DNA from 3 places in the Kocuria sp. CH-021 genome. Region 1 is predicted to be linked to each of the others. Evidence: riboswitches for the same ligand, from Rfam matches in the RefSeq annotation. Region 1 holds a riboswitch; each other region holds the start of a gene.

The links. Region 1 has a riboswitch for S-adenosylmethionine ahead of ACPYN7_RS03525 (LLM class flavin-dependent oxidoreductase). Riboswitches for the same ligand answer to the same signal wherever they lie in the genome.
Region 2: it holds a riboswitch for S-adenosylmethionine, as region 1 does, so the genes downstream of both, ACPYN7_RS16110 (acyl-CoA dehydrogenase family protein) here and ACPYN7_RS03525 (LLM class flavin-dependent oxidoreductase) in region 1, are expected to answer to the same signal.
Region 3: it holds a riboswitch for S-adenosylmethionine, as region 1 does, so the genes downstream of both, ACPYN7_RS14230 (O-acetylhomoserine aminocarboxypropyltransferase/cysteine synthase family protein) here and ACPYN7_RS03525 (LLM class flavin-dependent oxidoreductase) in region 1, are expected to answer to the same signal.

The regions. Positions count from the first base shown of each region.
Region 1 covers NZ_JBNAFK010000003.1:212,616-218,471, reverse strand. Annotated here, with positions in the region: gene ACPYN7_RS03535 (hypothetical protein) at 1-318, shown strand, start outside; gene ACPYN7_RS03530 (CoA-binding protein) at 578-1,042, shown strand; SAM riboswitch class IV at 1,268-1,382, shown strand; gene ACPYN7_RS03525 (LLM class flavin-dependent oxidoreductase) at 1,460-2,878, shown strand; gene ACPYN7_RS03520 (Vms1/Ankzf1 family peptidyl-tRNA hydrolase) at 3,068-4,198, opposite strand; gene ACPYN7_RS03515 (hypothetical protein) at 4,359-4,577, shown strand; gene ACPYN7_RS03510 (SDR family NAD(P)-dependent oxidoreductase) at 4,617-5,363, opposite strand; gene ACPYN7_RS03505 (DUF4397 domain-containing protein) at 5,567-5,856, shown strand, end outside.
Region 2 covers NZ_JBNAFK010000026.1:16,926-22,781, reverse strand. Annotated here, with positions in the region: gene ACPYN7_RS16115 (MFS transporter) at 1-617, opposite strand, end outside; gene ACPYN7_RS16110 (acyl-CoA dehydrogenase family protein) at 621-1,934, opposite strand; SAM riboswitch class I at 2,040-2,134, opposite strand; gene moeB (molybdopterin-synthase adenylyltransferase MoeB) at 2,291-3,466, opposite strand; gene ACPYN7_RS16100 (thiazole synthase) at 3,463-4,335, opposite strand; gene thiS (sulfur carrier protein ThiS) at 4,337-4,576, opposite strand; gene ACPYN7_RS16090 (FAD-dependent oxidoreductase) at 4,573-5,856, opposite strand, start outside.
Region 3 covers NZ_JBNAFK010000019.1:50,653-56,508, forward strand. Annotated here, with positions in the region: gene ACPYN7_RS14225 (Lrp/AsnC family transcriptional regulator) at 221-673, shown strand; SAM riboswitch class IV at 775-916, shown strand; gene ACPYN7_RS14230 (O-acetylhomoserine aminocarboxypropyltransferase/cysteine synthase family protein) at 931-2,259, shown strand; gene ACPYN7_RS14235 (cystathionine gamma-synthase) at 2,268-3,455, shown strand; gene ACPYN7_RS14240 (tellurite resistance/C4-dicarboxylate transporter family protein) at 3,492-4,709, opposite strand; gene ACPYN7_RS14245 (sulfurtransferase) at 4,789-5,676, shown strand; gene ACPYN7_RS14250 (SDR family oxidoreductase) at 5,642-5,856, opposite strand, start outside.

The sequences.
Region 1 (5,856 bases):
CGCCTGCTGCTGCGGCAGCACGGGATCGGGGAGGTGGAGACCGACCGCCGGATCGTCGCCCCCGACGGCACGGAGGTCCTGCCGGACCTCGCGGTCGAGTCCGCCCGGGTCAGCATCCAGTACGAGGGCGCCCACCACGACCGCGCCGGCCAGCGCGAGATCGACATCCGGCGTCAGCGCCGCACGGAGGCCGCGGGCTGGACCGAGGTCCGCATCACCCACCGTGACCTCGTGGAGGACGTGGTGACGCCGTGCGGCACCGTGCCGCGCGCGGTGGCTCTCGTGCGGGCGGCGATCCGCGGCCGTCCCGTGCCCTAACCCCGCACGAGAGACCCCCGCGAAGGCCCCCGTGCGAGCACCCGCGAGTACCCGCCGCGCGAGGTTGCCGGTGTCGGCGACCGGACACGCCGCGGTCGCCGACACCGGCAACCTCGCGGGAAAGCAGGAGGGTGGGAGAGCGGGAAAGCAGGAGGGTGGGAGAGCGGGAAAGCAGGAGGGTGGGAGAGCGGGAGAGCGGAGAAGCAGGAGAGCGGCGTCAGGGGTCGTGCGGGGGAGGGCGCCGTGCCAGGCTGGTGCCATGACCCGAAACGACCCCGCCGTCATCGACCGCCTCATGACCCGGCCCGGCCGGTGGGCCGTGGTGGGGCTGACCGGCAACACGGCCCGTCCGGCCCACTCGGTGGCGAAGCAGATCCGGGACGACCTCGGCATGACGATCGTCCCGGTGAACCCGAAGGGCGAGCCGGTGCACGGCGAGCCCGGCTTCCGCACCCTCGCCGAGGTCCCGGGGCCGATCGACGTGGTGGACTGCTTCGTCAACTCCCGCCGCGTCGGCGCGGTCGTGGACCAGGCCATCGCCGCGGGCGCCGCGGCGGTGTGGCTGCAGCTCGGCGTCGTCGACGAGGACGCGGCCGCCCGGGCGGAGCAGGCCGGCCTCGAGGTGGTCATGGACACCTGCCCCCTGATCGAGCTCCGCGTCCGGCTCCGGCGGGGCTGGACCCTGGACCCGGGCCGGACCCCGCCGCTCGCCCCGCCCGCCTGAGCCGCCCGGCCGATCCGTCGGACCGAACCGGCCGACCGAACCGGCCGACCGAACCGGCCGACCGAACCGTCGGACCGAACCGTCGGACCGACCCGGCCGACCGAACCGTCGGACCGACCCGGCCGACCGAACCGGTCCGGCCGAACCGTCCCCTGGCCTGCGCCGTGGTGCGCGGTCCGGCTTGCGCCGGGTGCCGGGCGACCCGCTAAGCTGTTCCCCGACGACGATGACGAGTCCCGACGCGAAGCTCTGGCTGGTCGGGCGGCAACCCTCTCCCGTAGCGGGGTGCCCCAGATGAACATCGGGCCGTGGTGCACACGCTCCGCGGCAAGTACGGCGCCCAGCAGTGCGTCGGACCCGCGAGCAGGTCTCCACGACGCACGGGCGCGGGTCGGCATCGACCCGGGAGGAACACCCATGAGCAAGCGCATCGCCCTCAACGCCTTCGACATGACCTGCGTGGGCCACCAGGCCCCCGGCCTGTGGAAGCACCCCCGGTCCCGGGCGGACGAGTACAACACGATCGAGTACTGGACGGACGTCGCCCAGCTCCTGGAGAAGGGGCTCTTCGACGCGCTCTTCCTCGCGGACGTCGTCGGGTACTACGACGTCTACCAGAACTCCGCGGCCCCGGTGATCAGGGACGCCACGCAGATCCCCGTCAACGACCCCTTCATGCAGATCTCCGCGATGGCGGCCGTGACGAAGCACCTCGGCTTCGGAGTGACCAGCGCGATCACCTACGAGCAGCCGTATCCGCTGGCCCGGAAGTTCGCGACCCTGGACCACCTGACGAAGGGCCGGATGGGCTTCAACGTGGTGACGTCCTACCTGAAGTCCGCCGCGGAGAACCACGGGCTCACGGAGCAGATCTCCCACGACGAGCGCTACGAGATCGCCGAGGAGTTCATGGAGGTCTGCTACAAGCTCTGGGAGGGCTCCTGGGAGGACGGGGCGGTCAAGCGGGACCGGGTCAACGGTATCTTCGCCGACCCGGCGCTCGTCCACCCCATCCAGCACCACGGCAAGTACTTCGACGTCCCGGGGATCGGGCTGACCGAGCCGTCCCCGCAGCGCACGCCGCTGATCTTCCAGGCCGGAGCCTCGTCCCGCGGGCGTGCGTTCGCCGGCCGGCACGCCGAGGCGGTGTTCGTGGGCGGCATCCGCCCGGACCTGACCCGCGTGGTCACCGACAAGCTGCGCGACGAGGCGGAGGCCAACGGCCGGGGCCGGGACGACCTCAAGATCTTCGCCATGCTGCACGTGATCGTCGACGAGACCGACGCGAAGGCCGAGCAGAAGCGCCGCGACTACGAGCGGTACGCGGACACCGACGGCGCGCTGGGCCTCGTGGGCGGCTGGTCCGGGGTGGACCTGGGCCGCTACGACGAGAACGACGTCCTGGAGTACATCAAGACCGAGTCCATCCAGTCCTTCCTCACGCCGTTCACCACCGCGGACCCGCACAAGAAGTGGACGGTCAAGGAGGTCGCCAAGCACATCTCGATGGGCGGCATGGGCGTGCCGATCGTCGGCTCCCCGCAGACCGTGGCCGACGAGCTCGAGCGGTGGATCGACGACGGCGGGCTGGACGGCATCAACCTCGCCTACCACGTGTCCCCGGGCTCGTTCGAGGACTTCGTGGAGTGGGTGGTGCCGGAGCTGCAGAAGCGCGGCCGCTACCGGACCGGGTACGAGGGCACCACGCTGCGCGAGAACCTCTACGGCGCCGGGCAGGCCAAGGTGCTGGGCACCCACCCGGCCGCCGCGTACCGCGGCGCCTACGCGGGCAAGCCCTCCGCCGCGGACACTCCCGCCCGCGAGCTGATCTCCTGACCCCGGGGCGCTGACCCTTCATCCTGGGCCCCGGCCCGGGATCCCCGCCCGGGCCGGGGCCCCCGGCCCGGGGCGCGGAGCGGACGAGGGCCCCCGCACCGAGAACTGCTCCCCGGACGCCGGCTGAGGAATTCAGGTCCGGTGTCCGGGGAGCAGTTCCGTGGAGGCACGAAGTTCGTCGTCCGGGGATCAGCGCGCCGGTGCGGAGCCCCAGCGGAGCAGGGCCGCCACGTCCGTGCCGTTGGGCAGCGCCCCCGGCGGCACGAAGACGGGGCGGCCGTCGGTCAGCACCGCGGCGCGCACCAGCGCGGCGTCGGCGGAGACCCTGCCGAGCACGCGGGCGCCCACGGCCTCCGACTCCTGGACGGCGATCCACGGCTCGGCGTCCAGGGCGATGAGCTCCTGCTCCGTGTCCAGGTGGGTGTCGTCGATGAGCAGCGTCTGCGCCTGCGCCTGCTGCAGGGCCGAGACGACGGGCTCCATCCCCGAGACGGCAGTGGGGTCGGGCCGCCCCTGCTGCTCGGCGAGCCGCTCGAGCAGCTCCTGCTGGCGGTGGGCCACGACCTCCGCCACGCGCTCCTCGACCTGGTGGTCGAAATCGGCGGACTTGCTGCCCTCCGCGCGGGTGTTGGCGTCGACGACGCTCAGCATCGCCCGGCTCGCCTTGGACAGCTGCTCCTCGACCAGCCCCCGGGCCCGCATGTCCCCCGCCAGGACCACGAGCTGCGCCCCGCTCTCGGCGACGACCTTGTCGATCTGCTCGGCCACCTGCTCGGTGTTGCGCCGCCACACGTCCTCGGTGTGCCGCTGCCAGCGTCCCTGCGACCAGCCGCCCCCGGGGAACTTCTTCAGGTGCTCGGTCTCGCCCTCGATCTGCTGCTCGTCCGTGCTCCGGACGCGGCTCGCGTACTGCAGGCGGATCTCGCCGCCGTCGCGCCCCACCTCGGCGACCACGTAGGGGAAGTCGTCCGGGCGGTGCCGGAACAGGGGAGTGAGGTCGGGCACCTCCTCCACCTGGATGACACCGCGGCCGGCCCGGGGGCCGGGGAGGACCTCGTCGATCTCCACGGTGCCGTCGCGCACCAGCAGGTACCGGCAGACCGGGTCCGGCGCGCCCTCGGCCGGCCGCACGGCCGCCTCCACGGCGGCGAGATCGGCCTTGCTCGCGCCCTGGCGCTCCAGCTCTCGGCAGATGTTCTCGGGAAGGACGTCGATGGCGTGCAGCGAGTCGACGGTGCCGGTGCTGATGTCCGTGTAGACGGTGCACCAGGGGCCCTTGCTCTTGAACAGTTCGGCGTAGCGGTGGAATCGGCTCGTCATGATGGACAACTCCTGCTGTTGAGCGGTGCTTCCTGTGGTGCAGACCACGTTATCCGACCGTCAGGGGGCTGGGAACAGAGGACAGGACGAGTAGGGTCGGACGCACACGACCGGTCGCGCGACCGGTGGTCCCGTTGGTCCCACGACGCAGGAGGCATCCATGAGCGACGTACCCGAGTACGACGAGGCCGACCGGCTCGAGCAGTCGATCGACGCCGAGCGGCCGGAGCTGGACGACCAGGACGACGAGGCGCCGGCGCACGAGCCCGACCGCTCCGAGGCGTCCTCCCTCGAGGCGAACCCCGACGACCTCGTGGAGCAGGACCAGGAGGTCGACCTCGAGGAGCCCGAGGAGACCTCCTCGCTCGAGGAGCAGTGAGCCGGGGCCCGCGCGGGGGCGTGCACCCTCGCGCGGGCCTCACACGGCGGACCAGCCGCCGTCCGAGGGCATGACCACGCCGTTGACGTTCGAGGCGTCGTCGCTCGCGAGGAAGACGATCACGGCGGCCACCTGCTCCGCCGTGGCCGTGTAGGGGATGTTCTGCATGAACGCCGCCATCCGGCCGGGGAACAGGTCCGAGCCCATGGGCGCCTCGATCGCCGTGGCCGTGGCCCCGGGGGCGACCGCGTTGGTGCGGATGCCGTCCGCCGCGTGCATCAGGGCCGTGCTCTTCGTCAGCCCGGCCACCGCGTGCTTGGAGGCGGTGTAGGCCGCCCCCGCGGCGGAGCCGCGCAGCGACGCCTCGGACGCCACGTTCACGATCGCTCCTCTGCCGGAGACCCGCAGCAGCGGGATCGCCGCGCGGGTCAGCCGCATCACGGAGCCGACGTTGACGGCGAAGACCCGCTCCCACGTGGCGTCGTCGACCTCGGCCACGGACTCGAAACGGTCCATGATCCCGGCGTTGTTGACCAGGACGTCGAGCCGGCCCTCGGCCGCCGCCAGCACGCGGCCCACCGCCTCCTCGTCCGTGACGTCCGCGACCACGGGGAACAGCGGCAGGCGAGGCTCGTCCGCCACCAGGGCCTCGAGCCGGCGCGCCGACAGGTCGGCGACGACCACGGTGGCCCCCTCGGCGGCCAGCCGCAGCGCGGTGGCGCGCCCGATGCCCGAGCCGGCCCCGGTCACGACGGCGGTCCGGCCGGTGAAGCGGTGTGTGTCCACGGTTCCTCCTGGAGATCCGTCGGGTGCTCCGGCGGCGCCGCGCGAGCCGCGGCGCCGCCCTCCTCATTGTGGTGCGGAACGGTCCCGGAAGAACTTTCCGAAAAAAATGTGACCTGCTGCATCCGCGGAGGGGTCCACGCCGGTAGTACGGGTGCAAGGTCGATTCCGCTTCCGCCAGGGAGCCCGTTCAAGGAGCAGTTACCATGCGCAAGACCCTTTCCGCCGCAGCAGTCCTCGGCCTCGGTGCCGGTGCCCTCAGCATGAGCCCGGCGTTCGCCGCCGAGCACGCGGAGCTGTCCGTGCTCCACGGCGTCCCCGACACCGTCGTGGACGTGTACGTCAACGGCGAGCTGACCCTCGACGACTTCGAGCCGGGCACCCTGGCCGGTCCGCTGGAGCTGCCCGCCGGCAGCTACGACCTGGCCATCACGGCCCCCGACGCCGCCGACGCCTCGGAGCCGATCATCGGCCCCGTGACCGCGGACCTGCAGAC
Region 2 (5,856 bases), on a different contig from region 1:
AGCAGGGCCGAGAGCAGGAAGGGGATGCGCCAGCCGTAGGCGGCGAACTGCTCCTCGCTCATGACGTTCTGCACGATGAAGAACGCCCCGGTGGCCAGCAGCATGCCGGCGGAGGAGCCGATCTGGGTGAAGGACCCGAAGAACCCGCGGTGCCGGGCCGGTGAGTGCTCCACGCTCAGCAGCGCGGAGCCGCCCCACTCGGCGCCGGCGGACAGGCCCTGGAGGATGCGCAGGACCACGAGCCCGACGACGGCCCACCAGCCGATCACCTCGTAGGTCGGCAGCAGCCCGATCAGGGTGGAGGCCACGCCCATGAGCATCAGGGAGGCCACCAGCAGGGCCTTGCGGCCGATCCGGTCGCCCAGGTGCCCGGCGATGATCCCGCCCAGGGGCCGGGCGATGACCCCGACCGCGAGCGTGGCGAAGGACGCGACGATGCCGCCGACCTCGGTGGCCATGGGGAAGAACTGGACGTTGAAGACCAGCGCGGCGGCGGTGCCGTAAAGGTAGAAGTCGTACCACTCGATGGTGGTGCCGGCGAAGGCCGAGGCCAGGACGCGCTTCTTGCCGTGGACGATGCTGCTGCGGCCCGCGGCGGCCGTGCTCGTGGTGGTCATGGGTCAGGCTCCTGGGGTTCGGTCGGCGGGGGTCTTCGCGTCGCCGATGGCGTTCAGGCCCTCCGGCAGGGTGCCGTTGATGAGGTAGTCGCCGAGGGCGCGGGCACGGAAGGCGATCGGGTTGTGGGTGGCCACGGTCTGGGCGTTGCGCCAGTGCCGGTCCAGCCCCTTGGCCGTGGACGTGGCGGAGGCGCCCACGGTGAGGAACAGGTCCTGGGCCGCGCCGAGCGCCAGCTCCGGCACGGTGACCTGGGCGTGCTCCACGGCGATCTCGGACTGGTGCAGCGCCGCCGGGAGGGTTCCGGTGAACTCCGGCCGGTCGGCGCCGGCCGCGGCGGCGGCGGCGATCCCGGCGTCCAGGGCACGGGCGGCGTGCAGCACGGTGGCCTCCGCGGCGAAGGCCTTGGCGGAGATCCGTCCGGTGGCCTCCTGGATCAGCGGGTCCTCCCGGAACGGCAGGCCGAGCCCGGTGTTGAAGGTCCGCCGGCGGGCGGCAATGGTGTCCACGGCGTCCCGCCGGGCGGCCCGGGCGATGCCGGCCAGCACGGCCAGCAGCACCAGCTGGAAGAAGGCGGCCTCGTGGACGGCCTCCGCGCTGCCGGCGGTGCGGTCCAGCACGGCGTCGTCCGGGACGCGCACCCGGTCGAAGACCGCGGTGCCGGTGCCGGTGAGCTTCTGCCCGAAGCCGTCCCAGTCGTCCTCGAGCGTGACGCCCTCGGCGTCCGTGGGGACGACGGCGAAGCGGCGGCCGTCCTGGCCGTCCAGGGCGGCCGAGACGCGGGTGTAGTCGGAGAAGACCGAGCCGGTGGCGTAGTACTTCCGGCCGGTGAGCTCCCAGCCCCCGGCGGTCCGGCTCAGCACGGTGTTCAGGGTGCCGAGCGCGTTGCCGCCCTTCTCCGTGGAGGCGTTGCCCACGGTGGCCCCGGCCAGCACCCGCGGGTACCAGACCTCCTGGAGCTCCCGGGGCAGGAAGCGCAGGGACTCCACGAAGCCGGCGTGGGAGCGGTAGAGGTGGGCGATGTTGGAGTCGGCCTCGGCCAGGTCGATCAGCAGCCGGGTGAAGTCCTCGAGGCCGACCTCCGGACCGCCGTGGGCCGCCGGGACGCGCAGGGCGCCGAAGCCGGCCCGGTCCAGCCGGCGGACCTCCGCGTGGGGCAGCACGCGTTGGAGGTCCCGGTCCAGGGAGCCGGCGGCGATCTCCGCGAACAGGGGCCGGAAGTGCTCCTGGAGCCCGGCGTAGTCCCGGGGCAGGCCGGCGGCGGGGTTCGTGCCGGCGCGGGAACGGACAGCGGTCCTCTCGTCCGTGGTGCGGGTCATGCGGTGGTCCTCTCGGTCGCACCGAGGAGTGCCGGTCGCGCCAGGGTCCGGCCCGGTGACGGCAGCGCCGGGCGCCGACGTCAGGGACCGGCTGCAGATCCGGGATCTCCATCGGTTCTGGCCTTAGCACCCTGGCCCCGGGGGAGGGCGGGTTGCTGCGGCGTCGTCGAGCCAGATCTCTCAGCCGCTCTGAATGGGACGTCCGACATCGCACCAGACCACCCGGGTCCGGAGCCAGCCGATGACCTGTGCGCGTCATCGGATGTCACGACGGCGTCACAGACGGTCATCTCGTCCGGAGTGGTGTATCGACCCGGTCGTCCGCCCGGGGAAGGAGGGGAGTGCGGCGGACCGCCTCAGTAGACCTGCTGGTCCGGGGCCACCTGCTCCACCCAGGCGAGCACCCCGCCCTCGAGGTGCCGGACCCGCTCCTCCCGCCCGGCGTAGAAGGGCCGCAGCGCGGCGAGCGCGGTCGCGGAGCGGGCCCCGGCCTTGCAGTGCAGCACGAGGTCCGCGCCGCGGGCCTCCGGGGGCAGGGCGTCCGCGCCGCGGTCCAGGATCTTCTGCAGGGGCACGGGCACGGCGCCGTCGATGGCCACGAGCTCCCGCTCCCAGTCCTCGCGCACGTCCACCAGGGCGAAGGACGCCTCTCCGCGGGAGCGGCGCTCGAGCAGCCGGGCCAGCTCGGCCGCCCCGACGGTCTCGGCGGGGTCCGCCCCGGGCAGCGCGCAGCCGGCGGCGGGCCGGGCCACCGCGGTGACCGGGGCGGCCGCGGGGTCCGCGGTCAGGCGCATCTCGCGCCAGGTCATCGCGAGCGCGTCGTGCAGCAGCACCCGCCCGAGCAGGGGCTCGCCGGTGCCGGTGACGAGCTTGACGGCCTCGGTGACCATGACCGAGCCGATGGTCGCGGGGAGCATGCCGAAGACCCCGCCCTCGGCGCAGCTGGGCACTTCGCCGTCCGGCGGGGCCTCGGGGTAGAGGTCCCGGTAGGTGGGTCCGTGCCCGGCCCAGAAGACGCTGACCTGGCCCTCGAAGCGCAGGATGGAGCCCCACACGCAGGGGGTGCCGGTCAGGGCGGCGGCGTCGCTGACCACGTAGCGGGTCGTGAAGTTGTCGGCGCCGTCCAGGACGAGGTCGTACCCGCGGATGATGTCCACGGCGTTGTCCGCGTCCAGCCGGACGGGATGGGTGCGGACCTCGACCAGCGGGTTGAGCGCGGTGACGGCCTCGGCGGCGGAGACGGCCTTGGGCCGGCCGACGTCGGCGGTGGTGTGCACCACCTGGCGCTGCAGGTTGGAGAGCGCCACGACGTCGTCGTCGACGATCCCGATGGTCCCCACCCCCGCCGCCGCGAGGTACTGCAGGGCCGGGGCGCCCAGACCCCCGGCGCCGACGACGAGCACGCGGGCGCGGCCCAGCCGCCGCTGGCCGAGCGGCCCGATCCCGGGCAGGGTCAGGTGCCGGGCGTAGCGCTCGAGCTCCTCGCGCGTCAGCTCGGGGCCGGGCGCCACGAGCGGGGGCAGCGGGCTCACGGCCGCTCCCCCACGGGTGCCCAGTCACCGCGCGGGACGTCGGCCGGGCCGACGGCGGGCCCGTCGTCGGGGGCGTCCGTGCCGACCCGCCCGGCCATGGGCGAGGACGCGTGGGCGTGGCGGCGGGCGGGGATGCGCCCGGCCCCGGCGGCGAGCCGGCCGGCGAGCACGGCGTGGCGCATCGCGGTGGCCATCGCCACCGGGTCCTGGGCGCGGGTGACGGCGCTGGCGAGCAGCACGGCGTCGCAGCCCAGCTCCATGGCCAGGGCGGCCTCGGAGGCGGTGCCGATCCCGGCGTCGAGCACCACGGGCACCGACGCCCGGGAGGCGATGAGCTCGATGTTGTGCGGGTTGAGGATGCCCAGCCCCGTGCCGATGGGGGCGCCCAGGGGCATCACCGCGGCCGCGCCCAGGTCCTCGAGGCGCCGGGCCACGGCCGGGTCGTCCGAGGTGTAGGCGAAGACCTTGAAGCCGCGGGCCACGAGCTGCTCAGTGGCGTCGAGGAGCTCCACCACGTCGGGCAGCAGCGTGTCCTCGTCGGCGATGACCTCGAGCTTCACCCAGTCGGTCTCGAGCGCCTCCCGCCCGAGCTCGGCGGTCAGCAGCGCGTCCCGGGCGGTGTAGCAGCCGGCGGTGTTGGGCAGGATCCGGATGTCGTTGCGCTCGAGCATCGCGAAGAGGGAGTCCCCCTGACCGGGTGCGTAGCGGCGCAGGGCCACGGTGGTCAGCTCGGTGCCGGAGGCCAGCAGCGCCTGCTCGAGGGTGTGCAGCGAGCTGAGGCCTCCGGTGCCCATGATCAGCCGGGAGGACAGTTCCGTGCCGTCGAGCACCAGCGGGTCGTGTATGGGGTGGGGGTGCGGGTGGGTCACGTCAGCCTCCTTGGACAGCGGTGATGATCTCGACGGCCTGGCCCTCGGCCACGGGCGTGCGGGCCCAGCGGCTGCGGGGGACGACCGCGGCGTCCACGGCCACGGCGACGCCGAGGCGCCCGCCGTCCCGCGGGGCGCCGTCCGGGCCCAGGGCGCGGCCGACGGTCTCGGCGACGAGGTCGACGACGGTGGCGTCCTCCGCCGCCGTGTGCGGCCGGCCGTTGAGGGTGATGGCGGTCATCGGGTGCTCCTGTTCCCGGGGCCGGGCCCGGCGGCGGCCGGGGCGGGGTCCCCTCGACGGGCCTCGACGGGGCGGTCGAAGCGGTGCGGGTCGGTGGTGGCGAGGTGCTCGGCGTCGGCGCCGGGGTCCGGCCCGGCGCCGCCGGCGACGAGCTGCGCGGCGAGCCGGGCGGCCAGCGGGGCCAGCAGGACGCCGTGGCGGAAGTAGCCGGTGGAGACCACGAGCCCCGGCACGGGCGTGCCGTCCGGGTCGCGGACCCGCCCCAGGTACGGGATGTCGTCCGGGGTGCCGGGCCGGGCGCGGGCCAGCACCTCGACGAGCTCGAGGTCGGTGACGCCGGGCACCAGCGCCTGGGCGTCGCGCAGCAGCCGGAACACGCCGCCGGCGCTGGGTCCGGCGAGGTCGTCCTCGCGGGAGGTCGCCCCGATCACCACGGTCCCGTCGGTGCGGGGCACCAGGTAGACGGGTGTCCCGTGCACCAGGCCGCGGACGGTGCGCTCGAGCAGCTCGGGCGCTCCGGCGGGGACCCGGGCGCGCAGGATGTCCCCGTGCACCGGGCGCAGGGGCGGGTGCCAGCCCTCCGGCAGCTCCTCGAGGTCGCCGAGGCCGGTCCCCGGGGCGAGCACGGTCCAGGACGCCGAGACCATCCCGCCGTCGGCCAGGCGGACACCGGTCACGGCGCCCTCGGCGCTGCGGCGCAGTCCCGTGGCGCGGCCGTGGACGAGGCGGGCCGGCCCGCCGTCGCGCCCGCCCGGGAGGCCGGGGAGCCCGGCGCCCTCCGGGGACCGCAGGGACCCCGGAGATTCCGGGGATTCCCGGGATTCCGACGAGGCCGGGGACCGGGAGGGTCCCGGGGATGCCGGGGGCTTTGGTGGCTGAGCGGACTCGGAAGGCTCCGAGGGCTCCGGGGCGGTGAGGGCGGCGAGCAGTCCGGCCACGAGGCCGCGCGGGTCCACCTGGTGGTCGTCGGGGATCCGGAACGCGGCGGACAGCCGGGGGCTCAGGGCCGGTTCGAGGGCCCGGGCGGCCCGCAGGCTCAGCTGCTCCACGGTCATGCCGTGCCGGGCCTGCAGCTCGCGGAGGTCCGCCAGGGCCTGCCGGTCGGCGGCGTCCACACCGCAGACCAGGGTCTCGGTGGCCCGGTGGCCCACCGTCCCGCCGGCGGCCTGCTCGAGGGCGGCCACGAACGCCGGGTACTCGGCCGCCGAGGCGGTCATGAGGGGGTAGAGGGGCTCCTGCTGGTACTGCACCTCGCTCACCGGGGCCAGCATCCCGGCCGC
Region 3 (5,856 bases), on a different contig from region 1:
GTCCGCGCACGGGGCCGGGGAGGCAGGAAGGCTGGTGCAACTCTGTCTCCCCAGTATGCGAACCGGACCTGCTTCGTATCCAGAGAGGCCGGAAAGTGCAGAAGACTGAGACGAACGGCGCAGACAGTGTGGACGAAATGTTCTAGTGTGGCGTGGAGCACACGCATTCGTCCGGTGCCGTGCCGGACCCTGTGACCCACCCACCCCGAAGGAGCCCGCCGTGCCCTCGACCCCCGTCTCCCTGGACGAGACCGACCGGAAGATCCTCGCGGAGCTGTCCCGGGACGCGAGGCAGTCGGTCACCGCGATCGCCGCGGCCGTGCACGTCTCCCGCGCCCACGCCTACGCCCGGATCAACCGGCTCCGGGACGAGGGCGTGATCCTGAGCTTCAGCACCGTGATCGACCCGGTGCGGGCGGGGCTGCAGGCCTCCGCCTACGTGACGCTCAAGCTCCAGCAGAACACCTGGCGGGAGCTGTGCGCCCAGCTGCGGGCGATCCCCGCCGTGCACCACATCGCCCTGGTGGGCGGGAACTTCGACGTCATGCTCCTCGTGCGCGCCGTGGACACCGTGCACCTGCGGCAGGTGATCTTCGAGCACATCCAGCAGCTGCCCGGGGTGGTGGACACCCAGACGTTCCTGATCTTCGAGGACATCGACACCCGGGCCTGAGCCGCGGGCCCGGCGCGCACCGCCGGCGTCATGTTCCGTCACGGTCGTCATCTTCGGTCGTGGAGGGACAGCCACTACCTCTGCGCATAGTGTTGTTCCAGCTTCACGAGACGTGACCGCGAAGCTCCGACTGGGTCACGCACCAACCCCATGCTCATTGGGTGGTTCGGATGAAGAAGCGGCCTGCATCCTCCGCGCCCCCACCGGGGGACCGCGGCCGTCCGGTGCGGGTAAGAGCAAGGCACAGGAGCAGCGCCATGTCCATCCCCGTGACCGACCACGACCTCGCGACCCGGCAGATCCACGCGGGCACCCACGGCGAGGTCGCCCAGCGCACCCTGACGGTGCCGATCTACCAGACCGCGGCGTTCGAGTTCCCCGACTACGAGGCGGCCCGGCAGATGTTCGCCCAGACCCGGCCGGGCTTCACCTACACGCGCACCGGCAATCCCACGGTGGCGGTGCTCGAGCAGCGGATCAGCGACCTCGAGGGCGGCGCGGGCGCGGTGGCCACCGGCTCCGGGCAGTCCGCGGTGGCCGTCGCGCTGCTCGCGCTGCTCGGGCAGGGCGACGGCAAGCACCTCGTGGCCTCGGAGAAGCTCTACGGCGGCACCGTGGACCTGCTCACCGACACCTTCGCGGACTGCGGCATCGAGGTCTCCTTCGTGGACCCCACCGCCCCGGGGGCGTGGGCCGCGGCCGTGCGCCCCGGCACCCGGGCGTTCCTGCTGGAGTCCATCGGCAACCCGCTGGCCACCCTCCCGGACCTGCCCGGCATCGCCGACGTCGCCCGGGCCGCCGGGGTGCCCGTCGTCGTCGACAACACCCTCGCGTCCCCGGCCCTGTACCGGCCGCTCGAGAAGGGCGCCGACATCGTGGTGCACTCGGCCACCAAGTTCCTGGGCGGGCACGGCAACGCGCTGGCCGGGGCGGTCGTGGACGGCGGGACCTTCGACTGGTCCGCGCGGCCGGAGAGGTGGCCGCAGTTCACGCAGGCCCGCGCCCGCTGGGGCGGGCTGAGCCTGGTCGAGAAGTGCGCCGGGGCCAGCCCCTACCTGCACCTGGTCCGGGCCAAGTACGTGCACGACCTCGGCACCACGCTCTCCCCGTTCAACGCCGGGCAGATCCTGCAGGGCACCGAGACCCTCGACCTGCGCGTGGCCCGCCACACGGCCTCGGCCCTGGCGGTGGCCGAGTTCCTGGCCGGGCACCCCGCCGTCGCCCGCGTCCACCACCCCGGCGTGCCCGGGGACCCCGGCGCCGGGATCGCGGCCCGGGACTTCCCGCGCGGGACCGGCTCCGTGTTCTCCTTCGACCTGGCCGCCCCGGACGCCGCCGTGGGCCCCTTCATCGACGCGCTGCGGCTGTTCAAGCTGGTCGCCAACGTGGGGGACACCCGCAGCCTCGTGGCCCACCCCGCGGCCATGACGCACTGCCGCCTGACCCCCGAGCAGCGCCGGGCCGGCGGGATCGCCGGGACCACGATCCGGCTGTCGATCGGCCTCGAGTCCCCGCAGGACCTCGTCGCCGACCTCGGCCAGGCCCTCGACACCGTCGTCACCACCGTCCAGACCACCCGGAAGTGAGCCCCGCCATGACGCCCGCCACCGACACCCGCACCCGCCGACGGGGCTTCACGACCACCGCCGTCCACGCCGGGCAGGAGCCGGACCCCCTGACCGGCGCGGTCATCCCGCCGATCTACCAGACCTCCACGTTCGCCCAGGACGGGATCAACGTGCTGCGCGCCGGCCACGAGTACAGCCGCGGCTCCAACCCCACCCGCAGCGGCTTCGAGGAGCAGCTCGCGGCCCTGGAGCGGGGGGAGCGCGGCTTCGCGTTCGCCTCGGGGATCGCCGCCGAGGACGCCCTGCTGCGCGCGGTGCTGCGCCCCGGCGACCACATCGTGCTCGGCGCCGACGGCTACGGCGGCACCAACCGGCTGATCACCAGGGTCCTCGCCCCGTGGGACATCGCCTCCACGCCCGTGGACAGCACCGACCTCGACGCCGTCCGCGCGGCCGTGCGGCCCGGCAGCACCCGGGTGCTGTGGCTCGAGACGCCGTCCAACCCGCTGCTCGGCATCGCCGACGTCGCGGCCTGGGCGCGGCTGGCCGAGGAGGCCGGGGCGCTGCTCGTCGTCGACAACACCTTCGCGTCCCCGTACCTGCAGACCCCCCTCGAGCTCGGCGCGCACGCCGTGGTGCACTCCACCACCAAGTACATCGGCGGGCACTCCGACGTGCTCGGCGGCGCCGTGGTCGTCGGGGCGGCCGAGTGGCGCGGGGTCCCCCTCGCGGAGACGGTCGGCTTCCAGCAGTTCGCCGCCGGCGCCGTGGCCGGTCCCCAGGACAGCTACCTGGCCGCCCGCGGGCTCAAGACCCTGAGCCTGCGGATGGAGCGCCACCAGCGCAACGCGCAGCGGATCGCCGAGTGGCTGCTGGAGCGCCCGGAGGTCGCGCAGGTGCTCTACCCCGGGCTGCCCGAGCACCCCGGGCACGCGCTCGCCGCCGCGCAGATGCGCGGGTTCGGCGGCATGGTCTCCTTCCGGCTGACCGGCGGGGAGGCCGCGGCCCGGGCGGTGGCGGAGGGCACCCGGCTGTACTCACTGTCCGTGAGCCTGGGCGGGGTGGAGTCCCTGGTCTGCTATCCCTCCGAGATGACGCACGCCTCCGTCCGGGGCACCGCGCTGGCCGTGCCCGTGGACCTCGTGCGGCTCTCGGTGGGCATCGAGGACGTCGAGGACCAGCTCGACGACCTCGAGCGGGCCCTCACCGCCTGACCGGGGTGCTCCGCCCGGTCATCGGACGGGCCCCGCTCAGCGGGCGGTGTCCGGCCCGCCGGCCGGATCGGGACTGCCGGCGGTGTCCGCGCCGCCGGCCGGGCCGGAACGGCCTGCGGTGTCCGCGCCGCCGACCGGGCCGGAACGGCCTGTGGTGTCCGGGTCGTCCGCCGGGTCCGGCCCCGGCCAGACCGGGGCGGGGACCTGCCGGCCGAGGAGCAGCCGCCGGACCAGGTGCACGAGCATCGCGGTGAACACGACGGCCCAGGCGCCCAGGGCCACCCACAGCCAGGCGGCCCCGACCAGCCCCACGATCGGCAGGCCGTCCGCCCGGCCCAGGTAGATGCTGGCCACGGCGTACATGCCCAGCGGGAAGACCACGCTCCACAGCGAGGACTCGTAGCGCAGCGGGACCCGGTGCACGCGGTGGCGCCACCACCCCGCGGCCACCAGGGCCGGGATCAACCACGTGGCGAACGCCCAGAACACCACGCCCAGGCCGGCCACGAGCCCGCGGACCACCGCGACCATGGGGGTGTCGGACATCTCCACGATCCGGGAGGCCGCGAGCACGGTGATGGCGCACGCCCCCATCGCCACCCAGTAGGGCGGGGTCAGGTCGACCGGCCGCAGCGGGTACAGCATCATGCGCAGGGTCACCAGCACGCCCGCGGACGCGTAGAGGAACAGCCCCACGGACCAGCAGACGACCGCGACGACGGACAGCGCGTGCCGGGCGGTGCCGTCGGCCACCACGGGGTCCAGGGCCGCGGCGGCCACGGCCACGGACTGGCTGGCCACCACCCAGATGAACCACGTGCCGTTGGCCGTGCTGACCACCGGCCGCGTGCGCCGGGAGAGCACGGCCGTCCAGGGCACCACGTAGCCCAGGACCAGCCAGACGGCGCCGGCCAGGCCCAGGAGCACGGCCGTGGCGCCGTGCCAGCCCGTCGTCGCCAGCCGTGCCGCCAGCACGTTGGTGCCCGCCACGAAGGTGAAGAAGCCGAAGGCGCGCCGGGGGTCGAGGAACTCGACGAGCAGCTCCCGCCGGAAGGCGGCGAACCGCCAGACGGTCAGCAGGCACAGCACGGCCCAGCCGCCCGCGCACACGGCGAGCAGCACCGCGGAGAGCACGGGGAAGCCCTGCAGCTGCAGGCCCACCGAGAGGATGCCGCTGGCCATGACGAGGGCGAAGTACCCCGGCGCCAGGCCGCGGACGCCGTCGCGGACGCGCTGTCGAAGAGTCCCGGACACCCGGCCAGGCTACCGGGCGCCGGCGGGCGCCCGGGGGCCCGCCTCGTGCGGTGGTCGCCGCGGCGCTAGCCTGGGGCCCATGAGCACCCCGCACGACGACGCCCCGCTCGAACTGCCCGGTCCCGTGGTGAGCACGGAGTGGCTGGCCGGGCACCTCGACGACCCCCGGCTCGTGCTGGTGGACGCGAGCTCCACGCTCAACCGGACCGGTGAGGCCCTGCCCGGGGCCCTGCTCCTGGACCTGGACGGGCCCTTCTCGGACCCGGCCTCGGACCTGCCGCACACGGCGCCGCCGGCGGAGCAGCTCACGGCGGCGGCGCGGGCCCTCGGCATCTCGCGCACCAGCACGGTCGTGGCCTACGACGGCCAGGGGATCTTCGCGTCCGCCCGGGTCTGGTGGCTGCTCCGGGGCGCGGGCTTCGACCGGGTCGCCGTCCTCGACGGCGGCCTCCCGGCCTGGGTCGCCGAGGGGCGGCCCACCGGGGCGCACGCCGCGCCGCCGGCCGAGCCCGGGGACGTCGAGCTCGCGCCGCGGCCGGGCTGCTTCGTCGGGGCGGAGGACGTCGCCCGCGCCCTGGACGATCCGGGCGCCGTCGTCCTGGACGCCCGCTCCGCGGGCCGGTTCGCGGGCACCGAGCCCGAGCCGCGACCGGGCCTGCGCCCCGGGCACATGCCGGGGGCGGTCAGCCTGCCGTACACCGAGCTGCAGGACGGGCAGGGACGGCTGCTGCCGCTGCCGCGGCTGCGGGAACGGATCGAGGCCGCCGCGCCCGGGGGACGGCGCATCGTCACCAGCTGCGGCTCGGGGATCACCGCCTGCGTGCTCGCCCTCGGCGCCCACCTGGCCGGCCGGGAGGACGTCGCGGTCTACGACGGCTCGTGGAGCGAGTGGGGCCGGCCCGGCCCCCGGCCCGTGGCGGGGCCGGAGACGCTCAGCCCCCGGCTGGGACCTCCCCCGCCGGGGTGACCGGCCCGGCGCTCCGCCCCGCCGGGTCGGCCTGCCCGGCGCTCCCGGGGCCGTCCAGCGCGGCGGCGGCGGCGAGGATGTTGCGCGCCATGGACGGGAAGATGAACCCGTGGAAGGGCCACACTCCCCACCAGTAGAGCCGCCCGGGCAGGCCCCGGGGGAAGAAGATGGCCCGCTGCG